DNA from 4 places in the Enterobacter sp. B79-1 genome. Region 4 is predicted to be linked to each of the others. Evidence: predicted binding sites of a transcription regulator. Region 4 holds the regulator's gene; each other region holds the start of a gene.
The links. The regulator CRP, encoded in region 4, controls carbon source genes, mostly activating them, when cyclic AMP is high. The targets are predictions, from matches to a motif close to ATGTGANNNNNNTCACAT.
Positions count from the first base shown of each region.

Region 1: udp (uridine phosphorylase) is a predicted target of CRP. The motif match lies at 1,312-1,329, and genes of this name have one in related genera.
Region 2: ompW (outer membrane protein OmpW) is a predicted target of CRP. The motif match lies at 3,840-3,857, and genes of this name have one in related genera.
Region 3: AC2T6E_RS05175 (maltoporin) is a predicted target of CRP. The motif match lies at 1,072-1,089, and genes of this name have one in related genera.

Region 1 is NZ_JBYAZJ010000006.1:35,753-42,968, forward strand. It holds gene rmuC (DNA recombination protein RmuC) at 1-286, opposite strand, end outside; gene udp (uridine phosphorylase) at 426-1,187, opposite strand; gene AC2T6E_RS16625 (dienelactone hydrolase family protein) at 1,444-2,250, shown strand; gene metE (5-methyltetrahydropteroyltriglutamate--homocysteine S-methyltransferase) at 2,299-4,560, opposite strand; gene metR (HTH-type transcriptional regulator MetR) at 4,676-5,629, shown strand; gene AC2T6E_RS16640 (carboxylate/amino acid/amine transporter) at 5,517-6,416, opposite strand; gene yigL (sugar/pyridoxal phosphate phosphatase YigL) at 6,499-7,216, opposite strand, start outside.
Region 2 is NZ_JBYAZJ010000001.1:108,275-115,490, forward strand. It holds gene AC2T6E_RS00555 (bifunctional helix-turn-helix transcriptional regulator/GNAT family N-acetyltransferase) at 1-600, shown strand, start outside; gene AC2T6E_RS00560 (YciI family protein) at 640-936, opposite strand; gene tonB (TonB system transport protein TonB) at 1,158-1,880, shown strand; gene yciA (acyl-CoA thioester hydrolase YciA) at 1,917-2,312, opposite strand; gene AC2T6E_RS00575 (septation protein A) at 2,409-2,948, opposite strand; gene AC2T6E_RS00580 (YciC family protein) at 2,962-3,705, opposite strand; partial or broken gene AC2T6E_RS00585 (YkgJ family cysteine cluster protein) at 3,731-3,820, opposite strand; gene ompW (outer membrane protein OmpW) at 4,004-4,636, shown strand; gene yedF (sulfurtransferase-like selenium metabolism protein YedF) at 4,680-4,913, opposite strand; gene yedE (selenium metabolism membrane protein YedE/FdhT) at 4,910-6,121, opposite strand; gene trpA (tryptophan synthase subunit alpha) at 6,291-7,100, opposite strand; gene trpB (tryptophan synthase subunit beta) at 7,100-7,216, opposite strand, start outside.
Region 3 is NZ_JBYAZJ010000001.1:1,046,562-1,053,777, reverse strand. It holds gene AC2T6E_RS05175 (maltoporin) at 1-981, opposite strand, end outside; gene AC2T6E_RS05170 (LacI family DNA-binding transcriptional regulator) at 1,251-2,327, shown strand; gene AC2T6E_RS05165 (magnesium transporter) at 2,370-3,371, opposite strand; M-box (ykoK) riboswitch at 3,432-3,601, opposite strand; gene AC2T6E_RS05160 (DedA family protein) at 3,761-4,264, shown strand; gene AC2T6E_RS05155 (SDR family oxidoreductase) at 4,266-5,015, opposite strand; gene AC2T6E_RS05150 (winged helix-turn-helix transcriptional regulator) at 5,116-5,475, shown strand; gene AC2T6E_RS05145 (SDR family NAD(P)-dependent oxidoreductase) at 5,477-6,271, opposite strand; gene AC2T6E_RS05140 (winged helix-turn-helix transcriptional regulator) at 6,397-6,840, opposite strand; gene agp (bifunctional glucose-1-phosphatase/inositol phosphatase) at 6,992-7,216, shown strand, end outside.
Region 4 is NZ_JBYAZJ010000009.1:180,386-187,601, reverse strand. It holds gene AC2T6E_RS20695 (hydrolase) at 1-621, shown strand, start outside; gene AC2T6E_RS20690 (YheU family protein) at 618-836, shown strand; gene AC2T6E_RS20685 (phosphoribulokinase) at 867-1,736, shown strand; gene AC2T6E_RS20680 (OsmC family protein) at 1,823-2,227, opposite strand; gene crp (cAMP-activated global transcriptional regulator CRP) at 2,539-3,171, shown strand; gene AC2T6E_RS20670 (YccS/YhfK family putative transporter) at 3,229-5,316, shown strand; gene argD (bifunctional acetylornithine/succinyldiaminopimelate transaminase) at 5,313-6,533, opposite strand; gene pabA (aminodeoxychorismate synthase component 2) at 6,621-7,184, opposite strand; gene AC2T6E_RS20655 (putative adenosine monophosphate-protein transferase Fic) at 7,214-7,216, opposite strand, start outside.

The DNA.
Region 1 (7,216 bases), on a different contig from region 4:
GCAGTTGGGTGGATTCAAGACGGGTGGTCACTTCGCGGAGATCGGCCTCCAGCGAAGTGTTGATGTCGCGCAGGTTACGCAGTTCATTATTGAGCAGCTCGCACTCGTCGCGCCAGTGGTCACTCAGAGCAAGCTGTTGTTTTGCCGCGCTGAGATCGGCGACGATCTCCTCGCGCTCTGCCAGCTGCTCGGCTTTCTGCTGCGCATGCTGGTAGCTGGAAATCAGCCAGCCTACCGCCACGCTCACCAGCGCAACCACCGCATAAATCAGGATTGAGATATCCACAATGCCCCCTGCATCAACGTATTACCCGCACAAAATAGAATTGTGCTGTATAAACGTCCAGTTTGAAAGGGTTTTCCTGCGAGGCGCTACGCAAAAAATAAAGGCCGAACATGTCGGCCTTGTGTCTCTGAAGGGAGGATTAGATGAGGCGACGAGCCGCTTCCACCACGATTTTCACTGCATGACTTTCGGTCTGCTTCATGGTTTCGGCGTTCGGGATCTCCTGCTGGGTACGGTTGACGATCACGCCCGCCACCATACCGGCACGCAGACCCTGGCTTGCGCACATGGTCAACAGCGTTGCAGATTCCATTTCGTAGTTCATCACGCCCATGGACTGCCACTCTTCCATAGAGCCTTTGAAACGGCTCACCACGCGGCCTGAGAAGGTGTCGTAACGCTCCTGGCCCGGGTAGAAGGTATCGGAAGAGGCGGTGACGCCCACGTGGGTGGTCGCGCCCACGGATTTTGCGGCCTCAACCAGCGCGGTGGTGCATTCGAAATCGGCTACTGCCGGGAATTCCATTGGTGCAAAGTGCAGGCTTGCGCCGTCCAGACGTACAGATGCGGTCGTAACCAGCACGTCGCCCACGTTGATGTGCGGCTGAATAGCGCCAGTGGTGCCGATACGCAGGAAAGTACGAATGCCCAGCTGCGCCAGCTCTTCCACCGCAATAGACGTAGACGGGCCACCGATACCGGTAGAGCACACGATCACCGCTTTGCCATCCAGCTCTGCGCGCCAGGTGGTGAATTCACGATGGGCTGCCAGCTTAACCGGCTTATCCATCAGCGCGGCGATCTTTTCCACACGCTCAGGATCGCCAGGGACGATAGCGAGCGTAGCCCCTTGTAAATCGTTTTTGGTGAGGCCGAGATGAAAAACATCAGACTTAGACATAGGGTGACTCCTCTGTGGGTCGGTTAGTCAGAAGAAGTAAAACGGTACTTTACAGAAGCAGTAAGCATATTTTCGTGACACACCTCACCATGAATGAAAATGGTTGCAGTTAATTTCCATTAAATAGTGACTTACATCACATTAACAAGTTATATCGACAGGTGCTGCACAAAAGATAGACCGTATAAGGCACTGTGGGTTGTTAACCTGGTGACTATATTTACCTTTGCGCTAACTCATTGGTACGGAGAATGCCATGACTGAAAAAACCGGTTTTGCACCTGCTGCGGCTCCGCATGCTTCAACCATCGTCTCAACCTCAGAAGAAGCCATTACTGCGGGCGAGACCTCCATCCCCTCGCAGGGGGAGAATATGCCTGCTTATCACGCGCGGCCAAAATCGGCAGACGGCCCGCTGCCGATCGTGATTGTGGTTCAGGAAATTTTTGGCGTTCACGAGCATATTCGCGACCTCTGCCGCCGCCTGGCGCTGGAAGGGTACCTGGCCATTGCGCCAGAGCTCTATTTCCGTCAGGGCGATCCGAACGATTACAGCGATATCCCTACATTGTTCAACAATCTGGTGAGCAAAGTTCCGGATGCCCAGGTGCTGGCTGACCTTGATCACGTTGCCAGCTGGGCCGCGCGCAACGGGGGCGATGCACATCGTCTGCTGGTGACCGGCTTCTGCTGGGGCGGACGCATTAGCTGGTTGTATGCCGCGCATAACCCGCAGTTGAAAGCGGCCGTCGCCTGGTACGGCAAACTGGTGGGCGAAAAAACGCTGAACTCACCGAAGCAGCCTGTTGATATCGCCACGGATTTGAATGCACCGGTGCTAGGGCTTTATGGTGGTCAGGATACAGGCATTCCGCTTGATACCGTCGAGACCATGCGTCATGCGCTACGCGCGGCGAACGCGAAGGCGGAGATTGTGGTATACCCGGATGCCGGACACGCGTTTAATGCCGATTATCGCCCGAGCTATCACGCAGAATCAGCCAAAGATGGCTGGCAGAGGATGCTGGCGTGGTTTAGCCAGTACGGCGGGAAAAAAGCATAAAAGCAAAAAAGCCCGGTGGCGGCAACGCCTTACCGGGCCTACGATGCATCAAGCCTGACGCAAGTTCTGCGCCGCCTTCACCATGTTCGCCAGCGCCGCGCGCGTCTCCGGCCAGCCGCGGGTTTTCAGTCCGCAGTCCGGGTTCACCCACAGACGTTCCGCTGGGATCCGCTGGGCGGCTTTTTTCAGCAGGGCTTCGATCCACTCCACGCTCGGCACGTTCGGGGAGTGAATGTCGTACACGCCCGGCCCGATTTCGTTCGGGTAGTCGAACTCTTCAAACGACTCCAGCAGCTCCATGTCTGAACGCGAGGTCTCGATGGTGATCACGTCGGCGTCCAGCGCGGCAATCGAATCCATGATGTCGTTAAATTCGCAGTAGCACATGTGGGTGTGGATCTGGGTGTCGTCCTTCGCCACCGCGGCGTTGATGCGGAACGCTTCCACGCCCCACTGCAGGTAAGCATCCCAGTCGCTGCGACGCAGCGGCAGACCTTCACGCAGCGCCGGTTCGTCAATCTGGATGATGCCAATGCCTGCGGCTTCCAGATCTGCCACTTCATCACGCAGCGCCAGCGCGATTTGCTTCGCGATGGTCTCACGGGTCACGTCTTCGCGCGGGAAGGACCAGCAGAGAATGGTTACCGGACCGGTGAGCATCCCTTTCACCGGCTTATCGGTCAGGGACTGGGCATACTTCGCCCACTCCACGGTGATCGCTTCCGGGCGGCTAACGTCGCCGATGACCACTGGCGGCTTCACGCAGCGGGAGCCATAGCTCTGCACCCAGCCGTTCTGGGTAAAGACGAAGCCGTCCAGGTGCTCACCGAAGTATTCGACCATGTCGTTACGCTCGGCCTCACCGTGCACCAGCACGTCCAGACCTAAACGCTCCTGCTCGATAATTGCCTGCTTAATGTGCTCAGCGATACCGGTGCGGTAGTTGTTCGCATCCAGGTTGCCCTTCTTGAAGTCCAGACGCAGGCCGCGGATTTCAGTGGTTTGCGGGAAAGAACCAATTGTGGTGGTCGGCCACGCAGGCAGGTTGAAACGGGCGCGCTGCGCTTCGGCGCGTACTTCATACGGGCTCTGGCGCTGGCTGTCCTGTGCGGTGATGGCCGCCAGGCGTTTTTCCACCGCCGGGTTGTGCACACGGGCCGAGTGACGACGCGCCTGGATCGGCGCGCTCCATTCGGTAATCGCCGCCGTCTCGCCGTTGTTCAGCGCGTCGCGCAGCAGCGTCAGCTCTTCGCACTTTTGCAGGGCGAAGGCAAACCAGCTTTTCACTTCAGGGTCGAGACGGGTCTCCACGCTGAGATCGATTGGGCTGTGCAGCAGCGAGCAAGAGGATGCCACCCACAGCTCACGTTTGCCGACAATATCTTTGATTTGTGCATATTTCTCGGTCAGATCGGCACGCCAGACGTTGCGACCGTTAACCAACCCGGCAGAAAGCAGCCAGTCCGCTGGCAGGCGCTTGTGCAGCTCCGCGACATCGTCTTTACCGTGAACGAGGTCAACGTGCAGGCCCTGAACCGGCAGCGCGGTAATGGTTTTAAGGTTTGGCGTCACGCCTTCGAAATAGGTTGTGAGCAGCAGCTTCACTTGCCCGGTGAGCGCGTCATACGCCGGTTTGAAGGCATCAAGCCACGCCTGCGGCAGCTCGAGCACCAGCGCGGGTTCGTCGATTTGCACCCACTGAATGCCGCGCTTGCCCAGCTCAATCAGCACCTGTTTGTAGACCGGCAGAATATCGTTCAGCAGGCTGAGGCGGTCAAACTGTTCGCCTTTTACTTTACCCAGCCACAGGTAGGTGACTGGCCCCAGCAATACGGGCTTCACCTGATGACCCAGCGCCAGCGCTTCGTCCACTTCATCCAGCAGCTGCGTCCAGGTCAGCCTGAACTGCTGACCTTTCACGAACTCCGGCACCATATAGTGATAGTTGGTGTTGAACCACTTAGTCATTTCCGCCGCTGCCGCTGGCTCCCCCGTTGGTGCACGGCCACGGCCGATGCGGAACAGAGTATCGATATCTACCGATCCATCTTTGTTCTGATGACGAGCCGGCACGTTGCCAAGCAGCAGGCTGGTCGTCAGAACATGGTCGTACCAGGCGAAATCGCCCACCGGCAGCAGGTCAATGCCCGCCTGTTTTTGCTGCTCCCAGTGACGGGCGCGCAGCTCGCGTCCCACCGTCAGCAGTTCTTCACGGGTGGTGTTACCCGCCCAGTAGCTTTCTTGCGCTTTTTTCAGTTCGCGGCGCAGGCCAACGCGAGGAAAACCGAGAGTGTGATTGCGGATTGTCATGTTATGCCCCTTGTGAAATTTGTTATTTAGACGTCCAGATGTTTACACATCTATAATTGGCAGGTACTGTATATTCCTCAAGCGCAAAATGTTCATGGCGAAGTGAAGGACTTTCATGATCGAGATTAAACACCTGAAAACGCTACAAGCGTTGCGGAACTGCGGTTCTCTTGCGGCAGCGGCGGCCACGCTGCACCAGACCCAGTCTGCCCTTTCTCACCAGTTCAGCGATCTGGAACAACGCCTCGGCTTTCGTCTTTTTGTGCGTAAGAGCCAGCCTTTGCGCTTTACGCCGCAGGGTGAAATTCTGCTGCAACTGGCAAATCAGGTACTGCCGCAGATCGCCAGCGCGCTGCAGTCCTGTAACGAGCCGCAGCAAACCAAACTGCGTATTGCCATTGAGTGCCATAGCTGTATTCAGTGGCTGACCCCCGCGCTTGAGAACTTCCGCCAGAAGTGGCCGCAGGTGGAGATGGACTTTACATCCGGCGTGACCTTTGACCCGCAGCCGTCGCTGCAGCAGGGCGAGCTGGATCTGGTGATGACGTCAGATATTCTGCCGCGCAGCGGCCTGCACTATTCGCCGATGTTTGATTATGAAGTGCGCCTGGTGCTGGCCCCGGACCATCCGCTGGCCAGTAAAACGCGCATCACGCCGGAAGATCTGGCGACAGAAACGCTGCTGATTTATCCCGTGCAGCGCAGTCGCCTGGATATCTGGCGCCACTTCCTGCAGCCCGCGGGGATTAGCCCACAGCTGAAAAGCGTGGATAACACGTTGCTGTTGATACAGATGGTGGCGGCCAGAATGGGCATCGCGGCATTGCCGCACTGGGTGGTGGAGAGTTTTGAACGCCAGGGTCTGGTGGTGACCAAAACCCTGGGTGAAGGACTGTGGAGCAGGCTGTACGCCGCCGTGCGCGATGGCGAGCAGCGTCAGCCGATTACGGAAGCGTTTATTCGCTCAGCGCGGAACCACGCGTGCGACCATCTTCCCTTTGTGCGGAGCGCGGAGCGACCCAACGGCGATGTACCCACAGCGAAGCCAGGATCACCGCTCCCCCAATAAGGAAACTCGGCCAGTGCGGCTGTTGCTGCCAGATGGCGAGATTGACCAGCAGCCCTGCCGGGACATGCACGTTATTCATGATCCCCAGCGTACCGGCGTCTACCTGCGTAGCGCCGTAGTTCCACATGAAGTATCCCAGCCCGGAAGCCACCACGCCCAGCCAGACCAGAACGCTCCACTGCACGGTGGTCGTCGGCAGTTTTTGCGGGTTGCCGAGCATAAACCACGCCGCTACCGCGACAATCGCGGCCCCCATATAGAACCAGGCGAACGCGTTATGCTGCGGCATCGGACGGGTCTCCATCAGCCGTTTGTATCCCACCATGCCGATGGCGAAGCTGATATTGGCGAGCTGGACGAACATCAGCCCTGTCCAGAAGTGATCGCTTACCTTGTCATAGCGAATAATCGCCGCCCCAAGCACCGCCAGCGCCGCACTTAATAGATATCCCCAGCGCAGACGACGCTTGCTGAGCAGGTCGTAGATCAGGGTGATGTAGAGCGGCGTGAGCACGGTGAACAGCAGGAATTCCGAGACAGACAGATAAACGTAAGCCCGAAAGCTGAACAGGTACATGATGCCGAGCTGCATCGCGCCCACCAGCATATACAGCAGTATCGTTTTCAGCGATTGTCCGCGCGCGCGCAGAAACGGCAGGAACACCAGCGCCGCCAGTCCCACGCGCATCAGCACCGAGAAGTAGCTGTCGACCGATCCGGCAAGGTATTCGCCAATCAGGCTAAAGGAGAAGGCCCACAGGATAGTGGTGATAATGAGTAGCGCCACAATGCTTGTCTCTCAGAAAGAAGGACAGGCATTGTAGCGAACTCTTTAGTTGACAACTGAACAATAAATAATCGAATGAAGATTATTCAAGGAACAGTTTGCGCAGGTACTTAGGCACAGCGTTATCGCCGTTAGTGCCGATCACTTCCAGCTCCGGGTGCAGGTCTTTCAGACGCTGGTGCGCATTCTCCATGATGCAGCCTTTGCCCGCCATGGAGAGCATCTCAGCGTCGTTCATGCCGTCTCCAAACGCGATGCAGTCTTTCAGCTCAAAGCCCAGACGTTTAGCCACCGCTTCCAGCGCGTGACCTTTGGAAACGCCACCGGCCATCACTTCCAGACAGGTCAGCGTGGAGAAGCTCACGTTAACGCGGTCGCCCCAGCGAGCGTTGATCGCCTGCTCCAGCGGCAGCAGCGCTTCATGGCTTTCGCAGGTGAAGAACACCTTACTGATCCCTTCCGGCTCCAGCAGGCCAGGCTCGTACAGTGAGTACTGGAATACGGCTTCCTTGAAAAAGCGCATCTCATCCGGGCGGTGGCGGTTCATAAACCACTCGTCATCGCGATAAACGTTGGTGACGATATCCGGGTTATTGTGCACCACGCCGAACAGATCGGCCGCAATATCGCGGTCCAGATTGTGGGTAAAAATCAGGTTACCATCCGTGTCGTGCACGCGCGCACCGTTGGAGGTGATCATGTACGATTTGATTTCCAGATTATCGCGGATCTGCCCCACGTCCACGTGGTGGCGACCGGTGGCAAACACGAAGTTCACGCCACGGGCAGTCAGGAGTTTT
Region 2 (7,216 bases), on a different contig from region 4:
ATACAATCACTGGATCCCATACAGCAGGAAACCATCTCTCAGGGACTGTCGCTCTATGCCAACGCGCTGCTGGCCTGCCGGGAGAGCGGCGCTGAGCGACAGCCTACGGCCCCAGTGATTGTCGCAGGCTACCGTCCCGGCATGATTGGCCGCATCGCGGAAATGCACGGCAGCTATTACGCACGCGAGCATAACTTTGGCAGCTTCTTCGAAGCCAAAGTTGCTGCGGGGCTTGCTGAATTTAGCGGACGACTTGATAAGCCGTGCAACCAGGTTTGGCTGGCTGTGATGAACGGCAGAATTGTAGGATCTGTCGCCATTGACGGCGAAGATTTAGAGCCGGGTGAGGCGCATCTGCGCTGGTTTATTCTGGACGATGGCTGCCGGGGTCATGGGGTTGGCAAAAAACTGTTGAGCGAGGCCATGACGTTTTGCGACAGCGAGGGCTTTTCTGCCGTGCATCTCTGGACGTTCAATAAATTGACCGCTGCCCGACGCCTGTACGAATCCTTTGGCTTTACGCTAGCGAAAGAGTGGGAGGGCGATCAGTGGGGCAGTCGTATCATTGAGCAGCAGTTCACCCGGTTCAAACAGGTTTAACGGTGCGATAAAAAAGGCTCCTTGCGGAGCCTTGAGGCATCAAAAGACTTTTTTGTACGGGCGCACCGTGACTTTTTCGTACACACCGGCAGCCACATACGGATCGGCGTCAGCCCAGGCGGTTGCCGCTTCCAGAGATTCAAACTCGGCAATGACCGTCGAGCCAGAAAAACCCGCGGCGCCAGGATCGTTGCTGTCTACCGCAGGCATAGGCCCCGCGGTCAATAAGCGGCCTTCATCCTGCAGCAGCTGTAGGCGTGCCAGGTGGGCAGGGCGAACAGACTGGCGTTTTTCCAGGGATTCAGCGACATCTTCAGAGTAAATCACATAAAGCACGGCGAAGCTCCTTAACCATTAAAAGTGCCAGTTACGTTATGTGAAAGGGCAAATGACTGCAATGTAAAGATAAAAACAATGTTAAAACCCTGATCTAAATGCCCCTTTTTTCACCGCTCTTGCGCTTTAATTGCGCTTAGACAAAGTGTCTTATTGAATATGATTGCTATTTGCATTTAAAATCAGGGTTCGGTTTTTTAACGTTGATGATTATGACTTCGATGACCCTTGATTTACCTCGCCGCTTTCCCTGGCCGACGCTGCTTTCTGTCGTGATTCACGGTGCCGTTGTGGCGGGTTTACTCTATACCTCGGTTCATCAGGTTATTGAAATGCCAGCGCCCGCGCAGCCAATTTCCGTGACCATGGTTTCGCCAGCGGATCTTGAGCCGCCGCAGGTTGCGCCTCCGCCGCCACAGCCGGTTGTGGAACCTGAACCTGAACCCGAGCCTGTCCCGGAACCCCCGAAGGAAGTGCCGGTGGTGATCCACAAACCGGAGCCTAAGCCGAAACCTAAGCCGAAGCCAAAACCGGTGAAGAAAGTCGAAGAGCGTCCGAAACGCGAAGTGCGCCCTGTCGAGACGCGGCCAACGCAGCCGGTAGAGAATACTGCGCCTTCGCGTCCGGTGATGAACAACACCGCAACGACCACGAAGCCGACCGTTACAGCGCCTGCGGGGCCAAGGGCGCTCAGCCGCAACCAGCCTACCTATCCGGCGCGTGCTCAGGCGCTCCGTATTGAAGGGCGCGTGCGGGTGAAGTTTGACGTGACCTCAGATGGCCGCGTTGACAATGTGCAAATCCTCTCTGCGCAGCCCTCAAATATGTTTGAGCGTGATGTAAAGGCAGCGATGCGTAAATGGCGCTATGAAGCCGGTAAGCCGGGCAGTGGATTGATAGTGAATATTGTTTTCCGCCTGAACGGCGGGGCGCAGATGGAATGAAAAAAGCCTCCGCAAGGAGGCTTTTTTGTCTGACAATCAGGTTTGAGGGAGCTGACGCGGTTTACCCGCGTTATCGACCGCCACATAAATAAACAGCGCTTCCGTGGCTTTGTAACGCTGTCCAATCGGTTCGGAAGAGACCTTTTTCACCCATACTTCAATGTTGATGGAAATTGACGTGTTGCCGCGTTTCACGCAGCGCGCGTAACAGCACACCACATCCCCCACCGCGACCGGGCGCAGGAAGGTCATGCCGTCCACCCGGACAGTCACCACCCGCCCGTGCGCAATCTCTTTTGCTAAAATTGCCCCACCCATATCCATCTGCGACATTAGCCAGCCGCCGAAAATATCGCCATTGGCATTCGTGTCCGCAGGCATTGCCAGTGTGCGTAAAACCAGTTCGCCCTGAGGGGCGTCATTTGTTGTCATTGTTTTAAACTCGTAACTGAAGACTTCAGGCGGGATGCTACTATGATTTTTAGCGGGAGAAAATAGCCCGGAACGCGCATGTTCCGGGCGTGAGAATCAGTGCTTGTCGTCCTGAGGCATGTGTCGATAGATATAAACACCGCTCAACAGCGTGAAGATAAGCGTCAACGCGGTCAGCCCGAAGACCTTAAAGTTGACCCAGATGTTCTGCGGTAGCCAGAAAGCAATGTAGATATTGGCGAGTCCGCAGAGAATAAAGAACACCGCCCAGGCGATATTCAGACGGGACCACACCTCTTGCGGCAGCGTAAGCTCTTTGCCCAGCATGCGCTGGATCAACGGCTTTTTCATTACCCACTGGCTGATCAACAACGCACCTGCAAACAGCGCGTAAATCACCGTGACCTTCCATTTGATGAATTCATCATTATGGAAGAACAACGTCAGGCCACCAAATACAGCCACCATAATGAAGGTGATCAGCGCCATTTTTTCAACTTTGCGGTAACGCACCCAGCTGTAAATCAGCACGATAGCGGTAGCAATAATCAGCGCCGTCGTTCCGGCATAAATGTCGTACAGCTTGTAAAACGCAAAAAAGACGACCAGCGGTAAAAAATCAAGAAACTGCTTCATTCTACGATCCCAATTACTGACGAATTAACATATACAGGCGGAACAAGTAGACCAGCAGAACTGCTGATATCAGGTTGCTCAGCGTATTAGCAACGACCGCACCAACGTTCGGCGTTAACACGGCAAAATTCGGTGCAAATAATAACAGTAGCGTTTTGGCAAGGAGCCAGCCGATCACAGCCGGTGCCACCAGACGCATGTTCGCCCACGCCAGTCTGATGCTGCTGCGCATCGCAGTAAAGATACCCATCTTATCCTGCACAATCATTACCGGCGCGAAAGAGAGCACGATAGCCAGTAATACACCCGGTACCACGACCAGCATAATCCCCATTTGTACCAGCAACGTGGTTAAAAAGATGACGATGAACAGCTTAGGGAGCACTGGCGCGCTGGCGCCAATGGCGCGCAGGGCACTGACGCGATGACCCGCTGAAACGAGCTGAATCATTAGCAGCACGCCGCCCGCCAGAACAGCATTACCGATCAAACCTGAAAATGTCGATGCCGCGGACGCCCGCAGCAGGATTTGCTGTTGCTCCGGCGTCATGTTTTGCACCAGTTCAAATAACCCCACGCTACCGGCAAGATGGTCGCCCTGGCTCAGGCTGGCAATCTGTTCTTCACTCGGTGAGAACGCATGACCAAGCACCACCGTGATAAAGGCGCATAGCAGCGCGATCAGTAAAAAGGTAATGAACTGATTGCGGAAAAAATTTCCCGTGTCACGGTAGACAGACTTCGCCGTGATAGACATGCACTCTCCTTGAGTATTGCAGGTGTTAATTAGCCGGCAATTGTACACCGGATAAGAGTGCCGTGGCAGCATCAAGGCTTGTATGGAAAAGCATATCTTTGTAAAGCGGCAGTAATTTTTCGCTCATCACTAAAATTTGATGTAGAACCCACCTGGCGGGTTAAGTTTGATTATCAAAAATTAACCCAGATCAATGAATGTTAACTTACTGGTTTTAATGTGATCTGTGATAGATCACTTAATACTCTTTTGTGAGTATATTCTCATCCGCACTTAAAACCACAACGATGGAGCGGATATGAAAAAATTAGCGGTGGCAGCCCTTATCTTAAGCAGTCTCTCTGGTGGCGCGTATGCGCATGAAGCAGGTGAATTCTTTATTCGAGCCGGTTCGGCAACGGTTCGCCCAACTGAAGGTTCCGATAGCGTACTGGGAATGGGCGGCTTTAACGTCAGCAATAACACCCAGTTAGGTTTGACCTTTACCTATATGGCGACAGAAAACATCGGCGTTGAGCTTTTGGCCGCAACGCCGTTCCGTCATCGCGTTGGCCTTGGGCCGACCGGCGATATCGCCACGGTGCACCATCTGCCGCCGACGTTGATGGCGCAGTGGTACTTTGGTGATGCCAGCAGCAAGGTGCGCCCGTACATTGGCGCGGGGGTGAACTACACGACCTTCTTTGATGAGAAGTTTAACGATACCGGTAAAGAAGCTGGTCTGACTGACCTTAGCCTGAAAGACTCATGGGGTATGGCGGGGCAGGTAGGTCTTGATTATCTGATTAACCGTGACTGGTTAATCAACGCCTCAGTCTGGTACATGGACATTGATACTGACGTTCGTTTCAAAGCCGGTGGCCAGCAGCAAAGCATCAATACCCGTCTGGATCCGTGGGTATTTATGTTCTCAGCAGGCTATCGTTTCTAACGCGTGCTCTTCAATGCGCCCTGTTCAGGGCGCATGTCATCGATTATTTCTGAATCAAATAACGAATCGTTGGTCCATCCTGCTGAATATCGAGCACGGTATAGCCGTGGTTTTTGGCATCCAGCGGAATGTTATTGATCGACTGCGGGCAATCGCTCACCACTTCCAGAATTTCACCTTTCTTAAGCTGCGGCAGTGCCTCAAGCGTGGCGACAGCCGGGTAAGGGCAAGGTTCACCCACCATATCGAGGCGATAGTCAGGCACGATCTCTTTCATGCGGCATTCTCCTGCGTTGCAGTTTTGACGGTGGCACGACGGAAGAAGCGTTTCTCCTGTGCAATAACCAGTAAAAAGGCGAGCAGCAGCAGGGCATAGGTCACCACGAGCCCACCGAGTGGGCCAAAGGTGTTCAGCAGATTAACCTTGTCCCAGTTCGTCGCCAGTACGGGTGACACGTCATCCCAGTAATAGGCCAGGAGGGTGGAGCCAATCACATTCCCGAGTCCCACCCACCAGTAATGCACCTGACCTTCGACGGCACGATACATCCAGCCGGTCTCGCAGCCGCCTGCCAGCACAATGCCAAAGCCAAACAGCAGCCCGCCGATGACCGCGTTAGGGCCAGCCCACATGATTTTCGGCTCGACGCCAAGCTGAACATAGCTGAAGATGCCGATCGCGCTCACGGCCATCCCGGCAATAATGGCTTTGGCCATCATGGTGCGTCCAGTGATCCACATGTCGCGAAACGCCGAGGTAAAGCAGATTTGCGCGCGCTCAATCAGCAAACCAAAGCCAACGCCGAACAGCATTGCCAGCCCCAGTTTTGGCTGATTCAGCGCAGTACACAGTGCCCAGGCGATCATGGCGAAAAAGACCAGCATACCCAGACGAAAACGGCGGCGGGCCTGAGTGGGTTTTTGCGTTAATGGCGATGCGGCGCTAACTTTGGTCATTTTTACCGGAATGCGGAAAAACGGCAGAAGCGTGAATTTTGCGCCAAAGTAAGAGCCAATTGCGGTTGCCACGGCAAAAAACCAGGCGTGCAGCGAAAACTGTGGGATCCCGGTGAAGAACGCCGCCAGATTACAGCCCATTGCCAGACGCGCGCCAAACCCTGCGATAATCCCACCGGCTACCGCCTGCAGGATGCGGATACGGCTTTTCGGCATGCGCAGCTTCACGTTGTTAGCCCACAGCGCCGCCGCGAAGCAGCCGCCGAACATCCCGATAATCATCATCCCGTCAATGCGGGTGAGCGGAGTACCGTCCAGGTGAATGAGCTTAAAGTAGCCCCACTCTTCAGCGTGGATGCCCGCCAGCTGCAGCAGCTGTCCGCCCCAGCGGGTAAATTCCCCGGTAACGGCCCAGAAGGTGCCGGTAATGCCAAAATAATAAGTAGAGAGAATACCTGCCGCGATAACGGCCGGTACAGGTGACCAGAACTTAACCAGGTAAGCCTGTTTGAAATGTTGCCATGACATGTGTAAGCCTCTGAACTCAGAAGGTATAAACAGAAAGAAACCGAATCATACGCTTACGGCAGGGTTTGAAAAGTCATTCGCACCGAGAATATCGACGCGATCAATTTTGACGTAACTCGACAGGGGTAAAAGGGGAGCCGTCTGGCAGTTGCGCCAGACGGGGAGTGCATCATGCTTTACGCGTTGCCGCTTTCATCTCGGTCACGAAGGTTTTGAGCTCGGCCAGCATCTGCTCTGGCTTATCCACGTTCTTCTCGATGATTTTTACGATGGCGGAACCTGAAATCGCCCCGGCGGCCTTCGCATCAATTGCTGCAGCAACCTGATCCGGGGATGAAATACCAAAGCCCTGCAACGGAGGCGCGGCATGATATTCAGCCAGCTTCTCTACCAGATGATGCAGCGGCAGCGCCGCTTTATTCTCGGCACCGGTCACGCCCGCACGGGAGAGCAGGTAGGTATACCCGCGTCCGTAAGAAGCAATCTGGCGCAGCAGTTCGTCGTCGGCGTTCGGCGGGCAGATGAAAATCGGCGCAACGTTATGGCGCATCGCCGCCTGGCGGAATGGGGCAGACTCCTCAACCGGCACGTCTGCTACCAGCACGGAGTCGACGCCCACGCGCGCGCACTCGGCATAGAACTCATCAATACCGCGGTTAAAGACCAGGTTGGCGTACATCAGCAGGCCGATCGGAATGGTCGGGTGCTTCTGGCGGATCGCCGCCAGCATCTCGAAACACTGGGTTGGCGTCACGCCGGAGGCAAATGCGCGCAGCGTCGCATTCTGGATGGTCGGGCCATCCGCCAGCGGGTCAGAGAACGGAATACCCAGCTCCAGCGCGTCGGCACCGGCTTCAATCAGGGTGTCGATAATCTTCAGGGACTGTTCCGGGCCCGGGTCGCCCAGGGTGACGAAGGGAACGAACGCGCCTTCCTGGCGGGACTTCAGCTCTGCAAATACGTTATCGTAGCGTTCCATCAGATTTCCCCTCGTGCTTTCAGAATATCGTGAACGGTGAAGATGTCTTTGTCACCGCGACCGGAAAGGTTCACCACCAGCAGCTGTTCTTTTTCCGGGTTCTCTTTAATCATTTT
Region 3 (7,216 bases), on a different contig from region 4:
CGATACCAGGCGTGATTTGTCCGTATACTGCGTGGTGTCGTCTGCCGAGCCCCATGTCAGGACGTGGTTAAAGGAGAACTTGTCGGTAATCGGAATTAAGCCGGTGTTAATCACGCGGTAGCCGGTGGCGTCGTTCACGTAGTTCCACATGTCGTACCAGCCCCCACCCTGTGAAACCATGTTCTGGGCCAGACCTTTATTGGCGTACTGCAGCACCAGCTTGTTATAGCCGCCAAACATATCCTGGCTGATCTCACCGGTGACCATCACGCCGTTATCGGCCTCGTACAGCCCGCCGTACTCTTTCTGCTTGTTGGTCGGGTTTGGCATGGCGTAATCAATACCCACTTCCGTCCACGCGCCCGCCCACGGCTTCCAGCCCGCATAGCGAAGGTCGATGTAGTTGATGTTAACGTCGCTGTCGCCATCCACGCGGTAGTCCACGTCGTTGGCATCGCCGCGGATCCACGCAACGGAGACTGCGCCCGGGCCAAGCGTGTAGTTCTCGATACCCGCACCGGAGCCGGAAATATTCCAGTATTTGGTATCAATGATGTGCAGGTCATGGCGCTGGTAGTAGCGCTTACCGCCCCAAATCACCGCATTGGGATCCCCGGGGATCAGCCCCTTGATCTGCAGGTTAAGCTGGCGCAGGCCGAACTGGGCATCGTCATCTAAGGTGGTTTCATTGTCGTTGGAGCCGTCTGATACCATGCTCACCATGCTGTCGAGATAGAAACTGACGTCGTTCTTTTTGTATACCTCAGAGCCTAGCTCCAGCTCGCCGTAGGTGTCGGCCTCGTTACCCAGACGGCCAATTTTGTTTTTTTGCCACTCCTCCATCCCACCATCCCGTGAGACGCCCACGCCGGAGCGAAGATATCCATGAAAATCAATCGGTACTGAAGACGCTGCAAACAGCGAAGGCGATGCCAGCGCGGCAGCCAACGCAACAGATACAGAGCGGATCGTCGTGTTCATTGTAACCCTCTTATTGTTTTGTAATACGTTCACAAATCCGCTGTCATAAAATGCCTAAACCCGTTGGCTGGCAATTGCACGATCTGAAATGTGTGATTAACTGCAAATAAAATAGACAATTTTGTTACGAACGATGAGATCTGACACAAATTATGGCATTGTGAGCGTCATACTTTTTGATGGTGTTATGCCCGCAGCGAGAGGGTGGTAAGCGTTTTTTTTCAGCACCCCTGTTACAATCAGCGCATAACAACATAAGGAACCGGACCATGAAGTCGAAAAGCGCAACGTTAGAGGACGTGGCACGCCATGCGGGCGTCTCCTATCAGACCGTGTCCAGGGTACTGAATAAGTCTGCCAATGTATCCGACGCCACGCGCAGCAAGGTGGAGAAATCCATAGAGTTATTGCGGTATGTACCCAACCGACTGGCTCAGCAGCTGGTGGGTAAGCAGAGCCAGACCGTTGGGCTGGTGACCATTTCGCTGGCGCTGCACGCGCCTTCGCAGGTTGCGGCGGCGGTGAAACGCTATGCCAATGTGGAAGGCTACCAGGTACTGATCTCAATGATTGATGAGAACGTCAACCACAGCATCCAGGATTCCATCAACGAGCTGAAATCCCAGCTGGTGAGCAAAGTGATCATCAACGTGCCGCTGGAGGCTGAAGCGGCGCAGAAAATCGCCACCGACAACGACGACATTGTCTGCCTGTTCCTCGACGTGGACCCGTACAGTTCCGTGTTTAACGTTTCGTTTAACCCGGCGGACGGCACCCGCGCCAGCGTCAAATATCTTTACGAACTGGGGCATCGCGACATTGCCCTGCTGGCGGGGCCGACGTCTTCCGTCTCGGCGCAGCTGAGGCTGAAAAGCTGGATCGAGACCCTGAAGGGCTACGGCCTGGAGCCAGCATCGGTCATTCGCGGCAACTGGGATGCGCAAAGCGGTTATTCGGGAGCGTTGCAAATGCTGCGGGAAACGGCGCAGTTTACCGCCGTGCTGGTGGCTAACGACCAGATGGCGCTCGGCGTGCTGAGCGCATTCCATCAGCAGCAGATTTCAATTCCGGGCGAGAAGTCGGTGATTGGCTACGATGACACCTATGAAAGCTCGTTCTTCTACCCGGCGCTGACGACGGTATCGCTGGATTTAGATCTGCAGGGTAAAGAGGCGGTGCGCCGTATTCTCGACAGCGGTGAAGAGAATGCCCAGCGCATGTCCTCGATTTTACCTGCCCGTCTGGTGGTGCGTCAGTCCACCGGGCCAAAAGGGGAGAAGGGGAAAAACCTGCAGGCGCTTGCCCAGCAGCTGCGTGAGATCGCGCATCAGCTCGGCGATGCGTAGCGAAGTGAGCACCTCAATCACGTGAATGAGGTGCTCGCAAGCTTACTCTAGCCCCAGCGTGTACTGGGCAATTTTGAAGTAGATAATCAGCCCGGTCCCGTCAATCAGCGTGGCGATAAACGGTGCGGACACCACGGCAGGGTCGATCCGGCAGCGCTTGAGCACCATCGGGATCACGGACGACACAATCGCGCTCCAGAGCGTGATACACACCAGCGTCAGGCTGACGATAAGCGTGATCTCCAGGCCGATACCCATTATCCAGGCGCGGATACACCCGGCGATGCCGAGCGTGGCGGCAATCATCAGCGAGGTAGTCATCTCTTTGCGCAGCACGCGCCCGACGTCGCGAAGGTGGACTTCTCCCAGCGCCATCGCGCGCACCAGCGTGGAGGTGATCTGCGTCCCGCTGTTGCCGCCCGTGCCAATCAGCAGCGGAATAAAGAACGCCAGCGCAATGGCGGACTCCAGCGCCTCCTCGAAGTGCTGGATCACCGAACTGGTATACGCTTCCGCGACAAACAGCAGCAGCAGCCAGACGGAGCGTTTTTTCCACAGGCTAAAGGCGCTGGTTTCCAGATAGGGCTTTTCCAGCGGCAGCGTTGCACCCTGAAGCTGAGCATCTTCGGTGACGTCATCTTCCAGCAGATGGGCGATCTCGCGCTCGGTCAGGCAGCCGACGAGCTTGCCGTGGGTGACCACGGGCACCACATCCGCCCCGGCGTGGGCCAGCACGCCTGCCACGTCCGCACGTTCATCTTCGGGTTTAACCTGAATAAATTCCGAAATCATCAGCGCCTTAACGGACTGCAGCGTATCGGTAGTCTGCAAGAGTTTGCGCACGGCAATCATGCCCGCGAGGCGACCGTTATCTTCAATGAAAATATGCGACGGAATATCGTCGTCTTTTAATTTTTCGAAGAATTGCTCGCGCGCCAGCGCCACGCATAATGAAATATCAAGGACGATAAAATCAGTATTCATATATTGCGCGATCGCGCTGTCATTGAATGCCAGATTTTGGTTGTGAATAGCGTAAGACATAGTGAATTCCCTTTGAATAATAACATCTCTCAGGGGCGAGCAAGACAGGGCATGTCGAAGAGGAGATCCCCACGTCCTGGGTTCAGCACTGTACACCGTATCCCGTAAGGGAAGTTATACTGACAAAGCCTTGATTCGACAGTGCCTGTTTTACCCTGTGCCGGTTCTCTCGAACCCACCAGAGCGATAACGTGTATTTGTACAGGAGCCTCGCCATAACGAGATCGTCGTAAAACGAGAGGGATAATACGCTTATTTCATTTTGCCGCTCAGAAAATTAAATAATGTTTAAGAATGGTTTAGGAGAATTTTATTAATTAAACGTTGAGGGTTTATTTAAGGTGATTCATTTCTAATAAAGGATTAAATAATCAATGGAGGAGAGGAAAATGGCGTGGCTTGATAATCTGCTGAATCATTTTGCCCTCTATCCGGCACATCTTTTCGCGCTGTTATTCGTGATGGCGCTGAGTAAATCCACGGTGCTGGTCTCCTCCGTGCTGCCGCCCGCCTCGGTGATGCTGCTGGCGGGCATCAGCGTCGGCCAGGGGAGCATGCATCCTGCGCTGGCGTGGCTTGCCGTGGTGATGGGGGCAACGGCGGGGTCGGTGCTGAACTACCATATCGGCCAGCTGATGGGGCATACCCGGCTGGTCACGCGTTTCACGTCGAAGCACGCCGATAAGTTCTTGCGGGTACAGCACCAGCTGCAAAAGAACGGTGTCATCGTGCTGTTTACGTCGCGCTTTCTGGCGGTGTTACGTTACGTCGTGCCGCTGGCGGCGGGGATGCTCAGGCTGAATGCAGTCAAGGTCTACGCCGTCAGCCTGCTTTCCGCCTGTGCGTGGGCGGCGCTGTACGTCGGCGCGGTCACCGGCATCAGCGCCTTTTGATTTACAAACTTCCCATTCCGCCGTCCACCAGCAGCTCCGTTCCTACCGTATAGCTCGACTCGTCGGACGCCAGATAGAGCGCGGCTTTTGCCAGCTCCGTCGTCGAGCCCATTCTGCCGAGCGGGACCAGCTTGATGACCTCTGCCATCATCGCGTTAAGCGCCTCATCGCTTAGGCCCGTCTTCGTAAACGCCGGGGTTTCCACCGGACCGGGGCTCAGACCGTTGACGCGGATCCCGCGCGGCAGCAGCTCCGCCGACAGCGTACGCGCCAGAGACAGCAGGGCGGCCTTGCTCGCGGCATACACGCTGCTGGTGGGCAGGCCGATGCGCGCGCTCACGGAGCCGCAGAGGATAACCGACGATGGGTTATTCAGCAGCGGCAGCAGCGCCTGAATTAAAAAGAACGGTCCCTTCAGGTTGATGCCCATCAGGCGGTCCCAGGCATCCTCCTGCCAGGCTTCCAGCGGCGCGTGCGTCACGTCGCCAGCGTTGAGAAACACTGCATCGAGGCGCGGCCAGCGAGCGGCGAGAGTGTCCGCCAGCGCTTTTTGCGACGTGATATCTCCCGCATCGGTCGGGATCACCCAGGCCTTATCGCCAAGAATACGTTCTGCTTCGGCGAGGGTGTCCGGGTTGCGTCCGGTCACGGCGACGCGCGCGCCTTCGGCGATAAACGCCTGCGCGGTGGCAAGACCGATGCCGCTGGTGCCGCCGGTAATCAGCGTATATTTATCTGTTAAACGACCCATGTTCTTCTCCTGAAATGTCACTGGAGAAATCACTATAGAAACGTTAGTATCGAAAGGAAACCAGGTACCAAATGGATACTAACGCGGCAAGAGGTGTGCTATGGCAGAAATGCTGGACGTGTCATGCGAAAAAAAATCTGAGGTTTACACCTGCCCAATGACGCAGTTTGTGAACCTGATTTCCGGTAAATGGGCGATCCCGATCCTCTATCGCCTGATTATCCTCAATACGCCCGTGCGGTTTGGCGAACTGCTGAGGGCGGCCGCGCCCATCACCCAAAAAGAGCTGACCAAACAGCTTCGCCTGTTTGAACAGCGCGGGCTGGTGACGCGGACGGTCTATCCGGAGATCCCGCCGCGCGTGGAGTATCAGATAACCGACCTGGGGCTAACCCTTCAGGGGGCACTTTCTCCGCTGGCCGCCTGGGTAAGCGAATACGGCGACCAGCTGGAGCGTTAGGCTAGCGTTTTACGTAGCGCGGTGCCGGAATGCCGGTGCGCGCGCTGTTGAACAGCTCAAGGCGCGCCGCTTCGTAGCGCTCCCACAGGCCTGCGTCATGCATCGGCGGGATGGTGATCGGTTCGCCCTGATCCAGACCCGCCAGCGATGCATCCACCATATCGTCGGTGGTCATCACCGATCCTTCCGGCAGATCGTTCACCGTGACGCCTGAATGGCTCCAGATTTCTGTCGCCGTGGCGGCGGGCAGCACGGCCTGAATGCGCACATTGCTCTCGGCAAACTCTTCCTGTAGCCCACGGGTAAAGCTTAATACCCACGCTTTGGTGGCGCTGTAGAGCGCGCTGCCCGCCCGCACGTGCAGGGCCAGCACGGACGCGATATTGATCAGCGTGCCGCGATTGTTCTGCGCCAGTCGGGGCAGGATGGCGTAGGTCAGACGCATCAGCGCCGTGGTGTTCAGGGTGTTGATGGCCTGATGCTGCGCCACGTCACCTGCGAGGAACGGCGCCATCTGGGCGGTGCCCGCGTTGTTAATAAGCGTGTCAATGGCGGTATTGCTGCGCAGCTTCTCTTCCACGGCGCGGATCCCGGTCTCGTCGGTGAGATCGGCCACCAGAATATCGACGGCCACGCCATAGCGCGCGCGCAGGTCGGCAGCGAGGGTTTTCAGGCGATCCTCGCGGCGGGCAACCAGCACCAGGTTAGCACCGCGCGCGGCAAGACGGTCAGCATAGACAGCACCAATCCCGGAAGAGGCGCCCGTAATCAGGGCGGTGGTGATTTGCGTAGTCATCGTGTGTTACCTCAAGACAAAGTGGGTTATTTGGTTTCAAGATGAAACTGAATTAACTTTCTGTCATTTGGTTTTATAATGCAACCATTTTGGTGAGCATTTTGTGCTTTTGCCATCGGGAACGATCAGGAGGGGAGTTTAGCCTCGATCTCTTCTGGCGTCAGTTCGCGCCCATCGTCGGCAATAAGCGCCAGCCTGCGCAGGGGTTTGCGCTGTTCGCTATCGACCAGCACGGTGCCGCATTCGTTTTCAGCAAACAAAAATTCATTCCCCCACTGGGACAGAGCAACCAGCACCGTTTGCAGGGCGCGCCCTTTATCGGTCAGGACATACTCCTGCCAGGCGCTGCCGTCGGACGCGGGCTGAAGCGTAAGAATGCCTTCGTCGACCAGCAGCTTCAGCCGCGTGGTCAGCATGTTTTTTGCGATACCGAGGCTTTTCTGGAACTCGCCGAAGCGTTTAATCCCGCGCAGCGCATCGCGCACGATCAGCAGCGACCACCAGTCGCCGATGATATCCAGCGAACGGGCGACGGGGCAGTTGCTCTCTTCAAGGCGGGTACGTTTCACGGTCAATTCTCCGGTAGGGTGTGGTTTTATTATAAAACTAATCTGCGCGCGTCGTAAGCACGTTAATCATCACTTTGAGAAATGCTTCCCGAAAAAGCTGTCACGAATGTGTCACACTCGCCGCAACAATAAAACGCGTGAGGAATAAGGGATGAGAAAAGCACTACTCGCAGTTGCAGTCGCAGGTACTCTTTCAGTGACCTTTGGCGCACAGGCGCAGGAGACGCCAGACGGATATCAGCTGGAGCAAGTTTTAATCATGAGCCGTCACAACCTGCGCGCGCCGCTCGCCAATAACGGCAGCGTGCTGGAGCAGTCCACGCCGAAGCAGTGGCCGGAGTGGGAAGTGCCGGGCGGTCAGCTCACCACCAAGGGT
Region 4 (7,216 bases):
TTCTTACACTGGCTGAGAGAAAATTTTGGCACGGTGCCAACGGCGGCGGTGGGCTATTCGCTGGGCGGTAATATGCTGGCCTGCCTGCTGGCGAAAGAAGGTGATGCAGTCCCGCTGGATGCCGCTGTTATTGTCTCCGCTCCCTTTATGCTCGAGCAGTGCAGCTACCATATGGAGAAAGGGTTTTCCCGCGTCTATCAGCGCTACCTGCTCAACCTGCTGAAGGCAAACGCCGCGCGCAAGCTGAAGGCCTACCCTGATACCCTGCCGGTTAGCCTGCAGCAGCTCAAGCGCGTGAAGCGTCTGCGCGAGTTTGACGATCTGATTACCTCGAAGATCCACGGTTTTGCCGATGCGATTGACTATTACCGTCAGTGCAGCGCCATGCCGCTGTTGAATCAAATCACCACGCCGACGCTGATTATCCACGCCAAAGACGATCCGTTTATGGATCATCACTCTATTCCGGCACCGGAGCATTTACCGGCTAACGTGCAGTATCAGCTCACCGAGTACGGCGGGCACGTCGGCTTTGTTGGCGGCACGCTACGCAGGCCGAAAATGTGGCTGGAAACCCGCATCCCTGACTGGCTCACCTCTTTTCTGGACGGTAAAAAATGATTATCCCCTGGCAGGATCTCGCTCCCGAAACGCTCGATAATCTGATTGAAAGCTTTGTATTACGTGAAGGCACCGATTATGGTGAACAAGAACGTTCGCTCGAACAAAAGGTCAGCGATGTTAAGCGCCAGCTGAAAAGTGGCGACGTGGTGCTGGTGTGGTCCGAACTGCATGAGACGGTCAATATCATGCACCGCAACGCGTTTCACGGCTGATCTGTAAACCTTTCCAGTCAGGGAGTTGCTATGTCTGCCAGACATCCGGTTATTGCCGTAACGGGCTCAAGTGGTGCGGGTACCACCACCACCAGCCTCGCCTTTCGCAAGATTTTCGCACAGCTGAATCTACGGGCGGCAGAAGTGGAGGGCGATAGCTTTCACCGCTATACGCGCCCGGAAATGGACATGGCCATCCGCAAGGCGCGCGATCTGGGCAAACACATCAGCTATTTCGGGCCGGAAGCCAACGATTTCAGCCTGCTGGAACAAACCTTCCGCGAATACGGGCAGAGCGGGACCGGGCAGTCCCGCAAATACCTGCACACCTACGACGAAGCGGTTCCCTGGAATCAGGTGCCGGGGACGTTCACCCCGTGGCAGCCGCTGCCGGAGCCGACCGACGTGCTGTTTTACGAAGGGCTACACGGCGGCGTGGTCACGCCTCAACACGACGTCGCGCGTCACGTAGATCTGCTGGTCGGCGTGGTGCCGATTGTTAACCTTGAATGGATCCAGAAGCTGACGCGTGACATGAGCGAGCGCGGGCATTCTCGCGAAGCGGTGATGGATTCCGTCGTGCGCTCCATGGAGGATTACATCAACTTCCTGACGCCGCAGTTCTCCCGCACCCACATCAACTTTCAGCGCGTGCCGACGGTGGATACCTCCAACCCGTTTGCGGCCAAAACGATCCCGTCGCTGGATGAGAGCTTTGTCGTCATCCATTTCCGCAATCTAGAAGGCATTGATTACCCCTGGCTGCTGGCGATGCTGCAGGGCTCGTTTATTTCGCATATGAATACGTTGGTAGTGCCGGGCGGAAAAATGGGGCTGGCGATGGAGTTAATTATGACGCCGCTGGTCCAGCGACTGATGGAAGGGAAGCAGATCGCGTGAGTTGTTTTGCCCGGTGGCGCTGCGCTTACCGGGCCTACGGTCGTGCTTTTGTAGGGCGGGTCAGCGAAGCGCCACCCGCCAAAAGATTAAGCCTCGATCACTTCATACGAATGCGTGATTTTTACCGCTTTCTCCAGCATTAACGCCACAGAGCAATATTTCTCCGCAGAAAGGTCTACGGCGCGTGATACTGCGGCATCTTTCAGTTCTTTACCGGTCACGATAAAGTGCAGATTAATGTGCGTGAACAGGCGTGGCGCCTCTTCGCGTCGTTCGGAAGTAAGCTTCACTTCGCAATCGGACACATCATGACGACCTTTTTGCAAAATCGACACCACGTCAATTGCGCTGCATCCGCCCGCCGCCATCAGCACCATCTCCATCGGGCTTGGGGCTTTGTCGCCGGAGTTACCGTCCATCAAAATCTGATGTCCAGAAGCGGATTCGCCCAGGAACGTTAAACCTTCAACCCATTTCACACGCGCTTGCATATTCATTAACTCCAACGTTGCATTTTTGGTGACAGATTACGCGTGCATTACATTTCTCGCAACGGAAGGCGACCTGCATCATGCTGAAGCGAGACACCAGGAGACACGCGGCAAAAGCTATGCTAAAACACTCTGGATGCTACAGTAATACATTGACGTTACACATGTATGCAGAGGACATCAAACTTTACTGGCTGCGAAACGTTACGACAGCCGACTTCCCAGGGTATGGGTAAGAATTCGATTGCAACCCCAGAGTCCGGATGCATCTTATGACTCTGGTGACAGCTTATAACAGAGGATAACAGCGCATGGTGCTTGGCAAACCGCAAACAGACCCGACTCTCGAATGGTTCTTGTCTCATTGCCACATTCATAAGTACCCATCGAAGAGCACGCTGATTCACCAGGGTGAAAAAGCGGAAACGTTGTATTACATCGTTAAAGGCTCGGTGGCAGTGCTGATCAAAGATGAAGAAGGGAAAGAGATGATCCTTTCTTATCTGAACCAGGGCGATTTCATCGGTGAACTGGGCCTGTTTGAAGAGGGCCAGGAACGTAGCGCCTGGGTTCGTGCAAAGACAGCATGTGAAGTGGCTGAAATTTCTTACAAGAAATTCCGTCAGCTGATTCAGGTTAATCCTGACATCCTGATGCGTCTTTCTTCCCAGATGGCGCGCCGTCTGCAGGTGACGTCTGAGAAAGTGGGTAACCTCGCCTTCCTGGACGTGACCGGCCGTATCGCGCAGACCCTGCTTAACCTGGCGAAACAGCCAGACGCCATGACCCACCCTGACGGCATGCAAATTAAAATTACCCGCCAGGAAATTGGTCAGATCGTCGGTTGCTCCCGTGAAACAGTGGGCCGTATCCTGAAAATGCTGGAAGACCAGAACCTGATCTCCGCCCACGGTAAAACCATCGTGGTTTACGGAACGCGTTAATTCCGCTCAAACGGCGTGCCATCGCAAGGTGTCACGCCGTTTTTGTCTCTACTCCCCATGTGGCGCAGGCTGATCTATCACCCGGAAGTTAACTACGCACTGCGACAAACGCTGGTGTTGTGCCTTCCTGTGGCCGTGGGCCTGATCCTCGGACACCTCCAGCAAGGTCTGCTGTTTTCCCTCGTGCCCGCCTGCTGCAACATTGCCGGTCTGGACACGCCGCATAAGCGCTTTTTCAAACGCCTGATTATCGGTGGCTGTCTGTTTGCGGGCTGTAGTCTCGCCGTACAGCTCCTGCTTGCCCGTGATATCCCGCTGCCCCTGATCCTGACCGTGCTGGCGATGACGCTTGGCGTGACGGCGGAAATCAGTTCGCTGCACGCGCGCCTGCTGCCCGCCTCGCTGATTGCGGCTATCTTCACCCTGAGCCTCGCCGGGAATATGCCGGTGTGGGAGCCACTGCTGATCTACGCCCTTGGCACGCTCTGGTACGGGGTGTTTAACTGGTTCTGGTTTTGGCTCTGGCGGGAACAGCCGCTGCGTGAATCCCTGAGCCTGCTCTATGTGCAGCTTGCGGATTACTGTGAAGCCAAATACACCCTGCTCACCCAGCATACCGACCCGGAGAAATCCCTGCCGCCGCTGCTGACGCGTCAGCAAAAGGTTGTCGACCTGATTAGCCAGTGCTACCAGCAGCTGCACATGCTTGCCGCCAACAAGAACCACGAATACAAACGGCTGCTGCGCACTTTCCAGGTGGGGCTGGACCTGCAGGAGCATATCTCCGTTAGCCTTCACCACCCGCAGGAGGTACAAAAGCTGGTAGAGCGCAGCCATGCAGAAGCAGTGATCCGCTGGAACGCCCAGACCGTCGCCGCGCGGCTTAGGGTACTGGCTGACGATATTCTCTATCACCGCTACCCCACGCGTTTTAACATGGATAAACAGCTCGGCGCGCTGGAGAAAATCGCCCGTCAGCATCCGGATAACCCGGTAGGCCAGTTTGCCGCCTGGCACTTCAGCCGTATCGCCCGCGTGTTGCGTACGCAGCGCCCGCTTTATCCCCGCGACCTGATGGCGGATAAGCAGAAACGTCTGCCGCTGCTGCCTGCGCTCAAAAGCTATCTGTCACTGAAATCCGCCGCCCTGCGCAACGCGGCGCGGATAAGCGTGATGCTGAGCATTGCCAGCCTGATGGGCATGGCGCTGCACCTGCCTAAACCCTACTGGATCTTAATGACCGTGCTGTTTGTCACGCAGAACGGCTACGGGGCCACGCGAGTGCGTATCTTCCACCGGGCTGGCGGAACGCTAGCCGGGCTGATTATTGCGGGCGTGACGCTTCACTTCCACGTGCCGGAAGGCTATACGCTGGTCGGGATGCTGGCGATCACCATGGTGAGCTATCTGATCATCCGTAAAAATTACGGCTGGGCGATGGTGGGCTTTACGGTCACGGCGGTGTACACCCTGCAGCTGCTCACGCTCAACGGCGAGCAGTTTATCGTGGCTCGTCTGGTCGATACACTGATTGGCTGCCTGATTGCCTTCGGCGGTATGGTCTGGCTGTGGCCGCAGTGGCAGAGCGGATTGCTCAGGCAGAACGCCCATGACGCGCTGGAAGCTGACCAGCAGGCCATTCGCCTGATCCTCAGCGACGATCCGCAGCCCTCCCCGCTGGCGTATCAGCGGATGAAGGTCAACCAGGCGCACAACGCGCTGTTTAACTCGCTCAATCAGGCGATGCAGGAGCCGGGGTTTAACTCGCACTATCTTGCAGACATGAAGCTGTGGGTGACACACAGCCAGTTTATCGTCGAGCACATTAACGCCATGACCACGCTGGCGCGCGAGCACACGATGCTGACGCCGGATCTGGCGCAGCGCTATTTGCAGTCGTGTGAAATTGCGTTGCAGAGGTGTCAGCAGCGTCTGGAGTATGACTCGCCGGGTGAATCGGGTGATTCGAATATTCTGGAAGCGCCTGAAACGCTGACCCACGGGCCGATGAGCACCCTTGAGCAGCATCTGCAGCGCGTTCTGGGGCATTTGAACACCATGCACACCATTTCATCGGTGGCATGGCGTCAGCGCCCGCATCACGGGATTTGGTTAACGCGCCGGTTAAAGCGAACCGAGTATTAGCCTTTAACGATCTTCGCGACCGCCGCGGCAAAGCGGGTTAATCCATCTTCAATATCTATATCTTCCACCACCAGCGACGGCGCAAAGCGCATCACGTCAGGTCCGGCATTGAGCACCATCACCCCTTCGTGCGCGGCGGCGTGCAGGAAATCACGCGCGCGGCCTTTGAACTGCGGCTTCAGCTCGGCGCCAATCAGCAGCCCCATGCCGCGGATCTCGCTGAAAACATCATATTCATCGTTAATCTGCTGGAGATGCTTCACGAACAGCTCACGCTTCGCGCTAACGCCGTTCAGCACCTCAGGCGTATTGATAATATCAAACGCGGCACCCGCCACGGCGCTCGCCAGCGGGTTGCCGCCGTAGGTAGAGCCGTGAGAGCCGACGTGGAACGCAGAGGCAATCTCCTGCGTCGTCAGTACCGCACTCACCGGGAAACCGCCGCCGAGCGCTTTGGCGCTGGTCAGGATGTCCGGCGTCACGCCGTAATGCATGTAGGCAAACAGATCCCCGGTGCGCCCCATGCCGCACTGCACTTCATCAAAGACCAGCAGCGCCTGATGCTCGTCACACAGTTCGCGCAGCCCTTTCAGGAATTCCGGCGTCGCTGCGGTCACGCCGCCTTCGCCCTGAATAGGCTCGACCACCACCGCGCAGGTGTGGTCGTCCATTACCGCTTTCACGGCATGCAGATCGTTAAACGGCACGTGGACAATGTCTGCCGGTTTCGGGCCGAAGCCGTCTGAATACTTCGGCTGGCCGCCAACGGAGACGGTAAAGAAGGAGCGTCCGTGGAAGGCATTGTGGAAGGCGATGATTTTGGTTTTGTACGGGCTGTGGCGCGTGGTGGCGTAGTAGCGCGCCAGCTTAAAGGCGGTTTCGTTGGCTTCGGTGCCGGAATTCATAAACAGCACGCGTTCCGCGAAGGTGGCATCGATGATCTTACGCCCCAGACGCAGCGCCGGTTCGTTGGTGAACACGTTGCTGGTGTGCCACAGGGTTTCGCCCTGGGTTTTCAGCGCCTCCACCAGCGCGGGATGGCAATGGCCCAGCGCCGTCACCGCAATCCCGCCCGCGAAATCAACATACTCTTTGCCCTGCTGATCCCAGACGCGGCTGCCTTTCCCCTTCACAGGGATAAACTCAGCCGGTGCATAAATCGGCAGGATCACTTCATCAAATGTTGCACGGGTAATTGCTGGTTGTTCAGTTGCCATGTCATGACCATCCATTTTTATGTCACAGTGATTGTGAAAATATAATCACAAAATATGCATAAAAAATCACAGCAAGGCAACAGATATTCAGCGATTGAGGAAATTTGCCAGCAGCGCGTGTCCCTGCTCGCTGAGGATGCTTTCCGGATGGAATTGCACGCCTTCGAGATCCCACTCGCGGTGACGGATACCCATGATCTCCTGCGTCTCGCTCCAGGCGGTGACCTCAAAGCAGGCGGGTAGCGTCGGCGGGTCAATGACCAGAGAATGGTAGCGCGTCACGGTTAACGGATTATTTAACCCTGCGAATACGCCCGTGCCGGTGTGGGTGACCGGAGAGGTTTTCCCGTGCATCACTTTCGCAGCGCGCACGATGGTGGCACCAAACGCCTGGGCAATAGCCTGATGGCCCAGGCAGACGCCCAGAATCGGCAGTTTGCCTGCATAGTGGCGGATAACATCCAGAGAAATGCCTGATTCCGAGGGCGTACACGGCCCCGGCGAAATCACGATTTTCTGCGGGGCCAGCGTGTCGATATCGGCCAGGGTGAGGTCATCATTACGGCGGACAACCACCTCTGCACCCAGTTCACAAAAATACTGGTAAAGGTTCCAGGTGAAGGAATCGTAGTTATCAATCAGCAGAATCATGGCGGCTCCCGAAAAAATGCCGCCCTATTCTA